DNA from 3 places in the Aquitalea magnusonii genome. Region 1 is predicted to be linked to each of the others. Evidence: predicted binding sites of a transcription regulator. Region 1 holds the regulator's gene; each other region holds the start of a gene.
The links. The regulator sigma-54, encoded in region 1, starts transcription at its own class of promoters, with help from an activator protein. The targets are predictions, from matches to a motif close to CTGGCACGCTTCATGCTT.
Positions count from the first base shown of each region.

Region 1 (3,798 bases):
CATAGCGGAGAAGTCGTTGGCCTGCTCGGCCCCAACGGTGCCGGCAAAACCACCAGCTTTTACATGATTGTCGGCCTGATCGGCGCAGATGAAGGCGAAATCACACTGGATGGCAACAGCATCACCCACCTGCCGATTCACCAGCGCGCCCGCCTCGGCCTGGGCTACCTGCCGCAAGAAGCCTCGATTTTCCGCAAGATGACGGTGGAGGAAAACATCACCGCCGTACTGGAAATTGCCGGTTACAAAGGCGACAAGCTGGAACAGGAACTCAGCCTGCTGCTGGACGACCTCAACATCGCCCACCTGCGCGAAAGCAATGCGCTGGCGCTATCCGGCGGCGAAAGACGCCGGGTGGAGATTGCCCGTGTACTGGCCACCCGGCCACGCTTCATCCTGCTGGATGAACCTTTTGCCGGGGTGGATCCGATTGCCGTCATCGACATCCAGAAAATCATCACTTTCCTGCAACAGCGTGGCATCGGCGTACTGATTACCGACCACAACGTCCGGGAAACCCTGCGCATCTGCGACCGGGCCTACATCATCAGCGATGGCTCGGTGCTGGCATCCGGCAAGCCGGAAGAACTGGTCAACAACGAGAAAGTGCGCCAGGTTTACCTGGGTGAGCACTTCCACCTGTAAACCATGAAACAGTCACTACAGCTCCGGGTTTCACAGCAACTCACCCTCACTCCGCAACTGCAACAGTCGATCAAGCTGCTGCAGTTGTCCACGCTCGACCTGCAAACCGAGGTGGAGCGCTTCTTGCTGGACAATCCCATGCTGGAGCGCGGCGACGACCTGCCCGCAACAGACAGCCCCAGCAGCGAAACGGCCAGCAGCGGCGAAGAATCCACCACCCCGGCCTCCGACAGCAGTGATGGCGACAGCCACAGCGAGAGCAGCGGCGAACTGACCGACTGGGGTAGCGGCAGTCGCCGTAATGATGGCGACGATGAATTCGACCCCATGCTCAACGTCCCCTGCCCGGTCAGCCTGCGCGAACACCTGCTGGCGCAATTGGGAGAACTTACCCTCCCCACCCGCGATCAGGCCATCGTGCAGCTACTGATCGAAGAGCTGGACGACAACGGCTTTCTGAGCGTGGATCTGGAAGAGCTGGCCAGCAATCTGCCGCTGGAACTGGAACTGGAAAGCGACGAACTGATGGTCGGCTTGCGCCTGCTACAGCAATTCGACCCCGCCGGCATCGCTGCGCGCAGCCTTGCCGAATCGCTCAGCCTGCAACTGGACCGCCTGCCCCGGCAAGAGCCCGGCCATGCGCTGGCACGCAAGATTGTGGCCGAACACCTCACCTTGCTTGGCAACCGCGATTACACCCGCCTCAAGCGCATCCTGGGGGTGGATGACGACGCCATCCGCCAGGCCCAGCAACTGATTGCCAGACTCACCCCGCACCCTGCAGCCGGCTTTGGCGGCGAAGACGTACACTATGTCATTCCCGATGTCACCGTGCGCAAACGCCGTGGCCACTGGGTGGCAGAACTGAACAACGGGGCAGTGCCACGCCTGCGCGTCAATCAGCTATACGCACAGATGCTGTCGGAAAACCGCAGCGGCGCAGGAGAACTCACCGGTCGGCTGCAAGAAGCAAAATGGCTGGTCAAGAACATCCAGCAACGATTTGACACCATTCTGAAAGTGTCAGAAGCTATAGTCGAAAGACAGCAAGCGTTCTTTGAACACGGTGAAGTGGCCATGCGCCCGCTCATCCTGCGCGACATCGCAGACGAGCTGGGACTGCATGAATCCACGGTCTCACGCGTCACCACCCAGAAATACCTGCTCTGCCCGCGCGGCCTGTTTGAGCTGAAATACTTTTTTGGCAGCGCCCTGGAAACAGACAGCGGTGGCGAATGCTCGGCCACCGCCATCAAGGCCCACATCCGCCGCATGATTGATGGCGAGAACCCGGCCAAGCCACTTTCCGACAGCGCCATCGCCGATGAACTGGGCAAACAAGGCATACAGGTTGCAAGACGCACCGTTGCGAAGTATCGTGAAGCTATGCAGATACCGCCGGTCAATCTGCGCAAGGCACTGTGAAACACGCCTTGTAAGAATATCCGCTCGCCCGGCCGACCCGACCGGGCAGTCAACACAAGAAGGAGTTAGGGTATGAACCTCAAAGTAACCGGTCTCCACCTCGAAGTAACCCCGGCACTGCGTGAATTTCTGGAAAGCAAGCTGGAACGTATCACCCGCCATGTCGACCATGTGATCGACGTCACCGTCACGCTGTCGGTGGACAAGCTGGTGCAGAAAGCGGAAGTCAACGTTCACCTATCCGGCAAGGATATCCACGTAGAAGCCACCGACTCCGACATGTACGCTGCCATCGATGCGCTGATGGACAAGCTGGATCGACAGGTACTCAAGCACAAGGAAAAACAGAGCGAGCATCGCGCCACTCCGCAAGTTCAGCCGGAAGCATCCCTGTAATCACCTGACCGACGATGCGGGAACCCAACGGGTTCCCGTTTTTATTTGCACGGAGCCTTTTTCATTTTGATGAAGGCAACGTAGAATTGGCCAGTTTTTGTAGCCGCGTGCATACATTCCTATGAGCCTGATTGGCAAAATCCTGACACAGGATCACATCCTCCCGGACCTGGATGTCGCCAGCAAGAAGCGCGTCTTCGAGCAGGTGGGCCTCCTTATCGAAAACACCCACGGCATTGCCCGCAGTGAAATTTTCGACTGCCTGTTTGCGCGGGAAAAACTGGGCTCCACCGGCCTGGGCCAGGGCGTGGCCATTCCACATGGCCGTGCCAGAGGGCTCAAGGAAGCCGCAGGCGTATTCATCCGTCTGAAAAATCCCATTCCGTTCGATGCCCCGGATGGCAAGCCGGTACAAAGCCTGTTTGTGCTGCTGGTACCAGAGCAGGCAACCGATCTGCACCTGCAGGTACTATCGGAACTGGCCCAGCTTTTCTCCAGCAAACAGCTGCGTGAACAATTACTGACCGCCACCAACCGCTCCGAGCTCTACCAGCTGCTCACTGCATGGAATAGCAATAATGCCTAGTATCACCGTGCGTCGGCTGTATCAGGACAATCAGCAAAAGCTCAACCTGACGTGGGTGGCCGGCACCGGTGGTGCCGACAGCCCCATCGGCAATGACGAGCAGCGTCCTACCCTGGCCCTGGTTGGCCACCTCAACTTCATTCACCCCAACCGGGTACAAGTGTTGGGGCTGGCCGAAGTCGACTACCTGAACCGGCTGGAGCAATCCGCGGCCAAGACCGCGCTGGACCAACTGTTCCACAAGACCATGTCGGTGGTGATGGTGGCCAATGGGCAGCAGGTTCCCAAGCTGCTGCGTGATTACTGCCACACCCACAATGTGCCGCTGATGAGCACACCGCTGGAAAGCCCCTACCTGATGGATGTGCTACGCATCTATCTGGCACGTGCGCTGGCGGTTTCCACCGTGCTGCACGGGGTATTTCTGGATGTGCTGGAAATCGGCGTGCTGATCATGGGCGACTCGGCCATGGGCAAGAGCGAACTGGCATTGGAACTGATTTCCCGTGGCCACGGCATGGTGGCCGATGATGCGGTGGAGCTGTATCGCATCGGCCCGGAAACACTGGAAGGCCGCTGTCCGCCGCTGCTGCGCGATTTCCTGGAAGTACGCGGCCTTGGCATTCTGAACATCCGTACCATTTTTGGTGAAACCGCCGTACGCCCGAAAAAGGTGCTAAAACTGATTATTCACCTGGTCAAGGCCAACGATCAGGCCATGCAGGCACTGGACCGGCTGAACATCC
Region 1 is NZ_AP018823.1:245,700-249,497, reverse strand. It holds gene lptB (LPS export ABC transporter ATP-binding protein) at 1-645, shown strand, start outside; gene DLM_RS01260 (RNA polymerase factor sigma-54) at 649-2,070, shown strand; gene hpf (ribosome hibernation-promoting factor, HPF/YfiA family) at 2,143-2,466, shown strand; gene ptsN (PTS IIA-like nitrogen regulatory protein PtsN) at 2,588-3,052, shown strand; gene hprK (HPr(Ser) kinase/phosphatase) at 3,045-3,798, shown strand, end outside.

Region 2 (3,798 bases), 1.8 Mb from region 1:
CCAAGCCCATCGTTGGTGACAACGGTTCCGGCATGCACGTTCACCAGTCCATCTGGAAAGACGGCAAGAACCTGTTTGCTGGCGACGGCTACGCCGGCCTGTCCGACACCGCCCTGTACTACATCGGCGGTATCATCAAGCACGCCAAGGCGCTGAACGCCATCACCAACCCGGGTACCAACTCCTACAAGCGTCTGGTTCCGCACTACGAAGCTCCGGTGAAACTGGCTTACTCCGCCAAGAACCGTTCCGCTTCCATCCGTATCCCGCACGTGGCCAACCCGAAGGCACGCCGTATCGAAGCGCGCTTCCCGGATCCGCTGGCTAACCCGTACCTGTGCTTCTCCGCGCTGCTGATGGCTGGTCTGGACGGTATCCAGAACAAGATTCACCCGGGCGATGCCGCTGACAAGAACCTGTACGACCTGCCGCCGGAAGAAGACAAGCTGATCCCGACCGTGTGCGCCAGCCTGGACGAAGCCCTGGCTGCCCTGGACGCAGACCGCGACTTCCTGACCCGTGGCGGTGTGTTCTCCAACGAATGGATCGACGCCTACATCGAACTGAAGATGCAGGAGGTCAACCTGACCCGCATGACTACCCACCCGGTAGAATTTGCGATGTACTACTCCCTGTAATCAGGCAGCGGCGTCCACGGACGCCTTGCCGGATGCACAAAGCCCGCACAAGTACTACCTGTGCGGGCTTTTTCATGGCTGCCAGCCCGGCTTGCTCGGGCGAGGTTCATTCCGGCAAGCCGGCAAAAGCCTTGAGCATGGCCAGACCATCCTGCGGTGCGATGATCAACTGGCTGACATCAAATGCCGGGTCAAACACCGGGGCAAACTGGGGGAAGCGGGCCAACTCTTCCGGGCGCGGGGTGTGAAACCCCATATACCAGTGGCCGAACTCACGTTGCTTGCACTCAGTCCGAAACAGCGACTCCACCTGATGATGCCGCCTATCCTGGCCAATGCGCCGAAAGGTAGCCTCAACCACGGCCTCCTCACCTTCAAGCAACTGCAGGAAACAGCCATCCCGGTATAACAGCAGGCCGGTAATCTGGTTGGCCTGATTATTGATGACTGACTGGTCGAGAATGGCTGTTAGTTCAGCAGGCGCCAGGGAAGCACTAGCCTTGCTGGAATAAAGCAACTGAATCAACATGCACAAAGCTTCCTTATAGGTGACGGGTCAACACCGGTCCTGACGGATACCGCGCTATCAAAGGATGTTGTGTCCAGCACTGCAGGCCGATTGCGGATTGTCCATGATATTGGCAAGTAGCGCGCATGAAGCGCATGCTGCCGCATTCCCGGTCATCTGGCAAATTGCCTCCTCTTGTTCCGGCAATGCAGATGTGACGTGCGCCAGCCTTTTGCTTATCATAGCGTCACGTCCACCCGTTTTCTCCGCTAATGCCCAAAACCATGAAAACGCTTGCCTTCTGCCTGCTGCTGACCTGCAGCCTCGCCCAGGCCGAGGTATACAAATACGTCGATGCCAACGGCAATGTCACCTTCACCAATGTGCCGATCAAGGGTGCCAAGCCCATGCATCTGGCACCGCTGTCCACCTATGGCGGCGGCGGTTCCAGTAAACCGCGCGCAGCAGGCAATAGCCGATCGGCCTCGACACCGGATGGCTACCCCAGCGTGGACAACGGCACCCAGTCCAAGCGTGATGAGGGCAGGCGCAAGATACTGGAAGGCGAGCTGTCCAACGAGAAAAAGGCACTGGCTGATGCACAAAAAGCCTATACCGAAGGTGCCGCCACTCGCAACGGCGACGAAACCCGTAATTACCAGAAATACCTGGATCGGGTACAGAAACTAAAGGACGCCGTGACCGAGCGACAGAAGAACGTGGATGCCTTGCGCCGCGAATTGGGGCAGTCCGCGTCATCTGCACAATAATGGTGCATCATTAAGGCCGATTTCGTGCATCCGCTGTGCTCTGGCTTGGCGTGCTTATTGCTAACAGCTACAGGCACAGCCCCATCCGATTCGGAGCACCATGAACTCTCCCAGCTTTGCCGGTCTGGAATTACTCGATACGCCGGTACTGATTGCCCATGCCGACGGCAGTCTCGAGTTTGCCAATCCCGCTTGTGAAAACCTGCTCGCCATAGGCCGGCGCGAGCTGCTGCGCCACACCCTGTTCGAGTTGCTGCAGGACAGCCCTGCCTTGCGGCAAGCGCTGACGACCGCGCTACAACACAATTCCAGCTATATCGAGCACGACCTGGAGCTGCGTACGCCGCATGGTGAGCAGCCGCTGCATATCGCCCTGTCAGTGACGCCGATTGATGCGGAAGGCCGGCTGGCGCTGGTCGAGCTGCGACCGCTGGATCAGCAACTGAAAATTGCCAATGAAGAGCGGCTTTTGCTGCAACAACAGGCTAATCGCGAGCTGATTCGTAACCTGGCGCATGAAATCAAGAACCCCTTGGGGGGAATCCGCGGTGCGGCCCAGTTGCTGGAGCATGAGCTGTCAGACCGGCCGGAGCTGAAGGAATACACCGAAGTCATCCAGGAAGAAGCGCTGCGCCTGCAATCGCTGGTAGACCGTCTGCTGGCCCCGCATCGCCGCCATGTGCGCAGCGAAATCAATATCCACGAAGTGCTGGAACGGGTGCGCAGCATTGCGCTGGCCGAGTATCCGCAGGGTCTCACCATCCGCCGCGATTACGACACCAGCCTGCCGCAGATGGTGGCCGACAAGGAGCAATTGATCCAAGTGGTGCTCAACATCGTCAAGAATGCCATTCAGGCGATGAAGGCCAAGGGCGAGGTGATTTTGCGTACCCGCGTTGCCCGGCAAGTCACCCTGGCACGCAAGCGTCATGGGCTGGCATTAAAATTGCAGATTGTCGACAACGGCCCCGGCATTCCGGAAGAAATCAGGGATCACATTTTCTATCCCCTGGTCACCGGACGCGCCGAAGGCACTGGTTTGGGGCTGACATTGGCCCAGGCCTATGTGCATCAGCATGGCGGTAGCATCGAATTTGAATCCCGCCCCGGCCAGACCTGCTTTACCGTGATGCTGCCTTTCAGCAACACGGATTGAACTCAATTACAGAAACGAGGGCTGCTATGAATAACCCGGTGTGGATCATCGATGACGACAAGGCCATCCGCTGGGTACTGGAAAAGGCGCTTGGCCGCAGCGGCATCGGCTTTGACAGCTTTTCCAGTGCCGATGACGCACTCAACGCCCTGTACGACAATACGCCGCGCGTCATCATTTCCGACATTCGCATGCCGGGGACGGACGGCCTGAAATTCCTTTCCAAGGTAAAGGCGGATCACCCGCAATTGCCGGTCATCATCATGACCGCGCATTCCGACCTGGACTCCGCCGTTGCCGCCTTTCAAGGTGGTGCCTTCGAATACCTGCCCAAGCCCTTTGATGTCGACCAGGCGGTGCAACTGATCGAGCGCGCACTGGCGGAAAGCAATAGCCAGATCGAAGCCACTGGCGGGGTGGAAGCCATGCCAGTGCTGCTAGGCCAGGCTCCCGCCATGCAGGACGTGTTCCGCGCCATTGGCCGCTTGTCACAATCGCACGTCACCGTGCTGATTACCGGCGAGTCCGGTACCGGCAAGGAGCGGGTGGCCGAAGCGCTGCATCGCCATTCGGTGCGCTCCAGCAAGCCTTTCATTGCCCTGAATACCGCAGCCATTCCCAAGGATTTGCTGGAGTCCGAGCTGTTTGGCCATGAAAAAGGCGCGTTTACCGGCGCGCTGGCCACCCGGCGCGGTCGTTTTGAAGAGGCGGAAGGCGGCACGCTGT
Region 2 is NZ_AP018823.1:3,252,182-3,255,979, forward strand. It holds gene glnA (type I glutamate--ammonia ligase) at 1-638, shown strand, start outside; gene DLM_RS15490 (BLUF domain-containing protein) at 745-1,167, opposite strand; gene DLM_RS15495 (DUF4124 domain-containing protein) at 1,431-1,916, shown strand; gene glnL (nitrogen regulation protein NR(II)) at 2,017-3,072, shown strand; gene ntrC (nitrogen regulation protein NR(I)) at 3,099-3,798, shown strand, end outside.
Region 2: glnL (nitrogen regulation protein NR(II)) is a predicted target of sigma-54. The motif match lies at 1,962-1,979, and genes of this name have one in related genera.

Region 3 (3,798 bases), 2.3 Mb from region 1:
CTCGTGCAGAACCGCCTGCCGCAACCAGCCCGGCCGAGCCCGGCAAGATCAGCTTTTCCCGTTTTGATCCGCATGCCGGCCTGTTTGGCATGGTGGCGCGACTGCTGCGTCAGCGCAGTGCCGCCGTGGTACGGGTAAGAGAGGTGCCGGTACTGGTGTTGTTGCCAGCACAGGACAAGGCCCTGCTGCTGCAACCGCTGGACAGTCTGCAAGCGCTGTGTGCCGCCCCCAACCACGAAGTGGACCAGCACGCCTATGCCAACGAAACCCTGGCTGCGGTGAATCAGGAAATCCGCCCGCAAACCCTGGCCTGGCAACTCGCCATCTGGACCTGTCAGGGCCGGCTGATGCGCGGCATCAGCGCCGACACACCGCTCCGCCTGCGTTTCTGGCCCAATCTGACCCGGCTGGCCCCCATTCCGGAGGCCATGCGCATTACCGCCTTCCTGACCCGCACGCCGGTCAATCTCAAACTCATCACCCGTTTGCTCAAGGTGCCACCGGAACATCTGTTCAATTATCTGGCCGCGGCCTACGGCATCGGGATTCTCGACATCCCCAACCGCGGCAGCAATCTGTCGGTGATCACCACCGAACCGGTAAGGCCCGCCGTCAAGGCAGCCGCTGCCGGCAATGCCGCCACGGTTGCCAGCGACAGCCCGGCCACCCCGGCAGTGAAACCGGCACCGGGCAACGGCAATCTGCTGTCCCGTCTGCTCAAAAAAGTCATCGGCCTGTAAACAGGAAAACTCGAATCCATGCGTGCTTACGATAACAAGATCATCTTTGCCGGCCCGGTCGGTGCGGGAAAAACCACCGCCATCGGTGCCATCAGCGATATCGCGCCGGTCACCACCGACGCGCGTGCCTCTGACATGACGCTCAACCGCAAGGACACCACCACGGTGGCACTGGACTACGGCGTACTGATGCTGGATGAAACCACCAAGGTTCACCTCTATGGCACGCCCGGCCAGGAACGTTTTGACTTCATGTGGGACATCCTCAGCCAGGGCGGCATCGGCCTGATCCTGCTGCTGGACAATACCCGCGCCAATCCGGTGAAGGATTTACAGTTTTTCCTCAACGCCTTCCGCGACATGCTCAAGGATGCACCGCTGGTGATTGGCGTCACCAAAACCGATATGCGCGCCACGCCCAGCATCGAAACCTATGCCGCCCTGCTGGAAAAATTCGATATGCGCCCGCCCATTTTCGAAATTGACGCCCGCTCCCGGGAGGACGTCAAAAAACTGGTGCTGGCCCTGCTGTTCTCCATTGATCCCGGGCTGGAAAGCTGATCATGTCAGACAACCTTGCACTCAAGGACGCGCTGTACCCGATTGCCAGTCCGGCCGGCGCCTACTATGCCGTATCCAGCCCGGAACAGGATGCCGCCCGCGTGCTGCTCACCCAGATCCTGCGGCTGGGCCACTCCGTGCCGCTAACCGAGGCCTTGCTGGCCGAGTGGAGCGACAACGATCTGGAAAAGGGCCTGGAAACGCTGTACCGGCTGCAGCGGCTGGACTTCGTGCATGGCACCGAGGCACCGCGCCCTTCGCTGGCAGTCAATCTGGAAAGCCAGCTACCCGCACTGCTGGCGGCGCTGTCGGATACCGGCCGGGCGCTGCTGGCCGACGACAATGGCCTGTATTACGCCACCGCCGGCTTTCATCATGAGTCGGCCGAGGAAATCGCCGCCCTGGCCGGCGACATCATGTCGCTTAACCGCCGCCATGCCCTGCTGTTGAAGAACAACCTCAACATCAGCAGCCTCGCCTGGTCGGTCAGCAATCCGGCAGGGCAGAGCGAACTGGGATTTTTCCCCCTGCACGTCGGGCAGCAGTCTTTCGTGCTGGTCATTGGCGGTACGCCACGCCTGCAGGATGAACACTTCGTGACGCTGATCGAGTTGCTCAGCCGTCGTTACGCTTGAACAAGCAGCAAACCCGATACGGGCCACAGAATACCCACTGGAGAAAACCATGCGTGAACAGATGCTCAAGTCCATCCTGAGTGACCTTAACGGCGCCTCGGCCGATATCGAAGCCTCAGCCATCATCTCGTCCGACGGCCTGACCATGGCCGCCCTGCTGCCGCAGGACGTGGATGAAGACCGGGTTGGTGCCATGGCCGCCGCCATGTTGTCCCTGGGCGAGCGCACCGCCAAGGAACTGGCGCGTGGCGAACTGGAGCAGGTAATGGTGAAGGGTGACAACGGCTACATCCTGATGAGCTATGCCGGCAAGGATGCCGTTCTCACCGTGATTGCCCGGCGTGAAGCCAAGCTGGGCCTGATTTTCCTCGATGCCAAACGCGCTGCGCGCAATATCGCAGAAATTCTCTGAGCCCTGCAGGCAACCGGTGGCCGGTGGCCTTCACGCCCGCCAGCCCCGGCAGCGCCGCTCCGGACAGCGCTGCCTCTGCACCATTGTCAACCGCAGCTTGCACCACAGTTTGCACCCGTGTGTCATTAAGGTGCATTGCCGTCATTTTTCTGTATTTTTTACAGCAACATTAATCAATCAGCACATAATGCCGGGCTGAAAAAACGGCATCGGCACGACTTTTCCCCACCCGCCCGCACCGTGGTTTACGCTCAGCCAGCCCCGTCCCTGCCGGTATCACGGTCAAAATGACGGTTGCCCGGCATTTTTGGGCATGCTTATTGCCTTACCCCCAATACAAGCCATCAAGGGGGAATGCGCGATGCACCAGATTACACCGCTAGACCACACCCACTACGACGAAATGCTGGCACCGGATCAGGACACCCGTCCGTCCTACCAGCGTTTCGCCAACTGGCTTAACCAGGCACCGCTGGCCTGGCTGCGCGACAAGCAAAGCGAAGCCGACACCCTGTTTCGCCGCGTCGGCATCACCTTTGCCGTGTATGGCGATGAAAGCGGGTCCGAACGGCTGATCCCGTTCGATACCATTCCACGCATCATCTCCGCCAGCGAGTGGAAAACGCTGGAAGCAGGCTGCATCCAGCGCGTCACGGCGCTCAACCGCTTCTTGCACGATATCTACCACGAGCAGGACATCCTCAAGGCCGGCATCATCCCGCCGGAGCAGATTCTCACCAATGCCGGCTACCAGTTGGCCATGCAGGGCATAGATCTGCCACGCCAGGTGTACGCCCATATCGCCGGGGTGGACATCATCCGCCACAGCGACGGCGGCTTTTACGTGCTGGAAGACAATCTGCGCACCCCGTCCGGGGTGAGCTACATGCTGGAAAACCGCAAGATGATGATGCGGCTGTTTCCCGAGCTGTTTGCCAACCACGACATCACGCCGGTGGAACACTACCCCAATATGCTGCTGGACACCCTGCGCTCGGTGGCACCGGCCGAGGTGGATAATCCCACCGTGGTGGTGCTCACCCCCGGCCAGTACAACAGCGCCTATTTCGAGCACGCCTTCCTGGCCAGCCAGATGGGGGTGGAGCTGGTGGAAGGGCAGGACCTGTTCGTCAAGAACGGCCATGTCTACATGCGCACCACCTCCGGCCCGCAGCGGGTGGATGTGATCTACCGCCGGCTGGATGATGCCTACCTGGACCCGCTGGCCTTCAATGCCGGCTCCATGCTGGGCGTGCCGGGGCTGATGTCGGTGTACCGCGAAGGCCGCGTCAGCGTATGCAATGCGGTGGGCACCGGCGTGGCGGATGACAAGTCCATCTACCCCTATGTGCCGGACATGATCCGCTTTTATCTGGGCGAAGAACCCATCCTGCACAACGTACCCACCTGGCAGTTGCGCAAGCCGGATGATCTGGCTTATGTACTGGCG
Region 3 is NZ_AP018823.1:2,759,367-2,763,164, forward strand. It holds gene DLM_RS13065 (hypothetical protein) at 1-740, shown strand, start outside; gene DLM_RS13070 (GTP-binding protein) at 759-1,301, shown strand; gene DLM_RS13075 (hypothetical protein) at 1,304-1,936, shown strand; gene DLM_RS13080 (roadblock/LC7 domain-containing protein) at 1,986-2,348, shown strand; gene DLM_RS13085 (circularly permuted type 2 ATP-grasp protein) at 2,710-3,798, shown strand, end outside.
Region 3: DLM_RS13085 (circularly permuted type 2 ATP-grasp protein) is a predicted target of sigma-54. The motif match lies at 2,657-2,674, and genes of this name have one in related genera.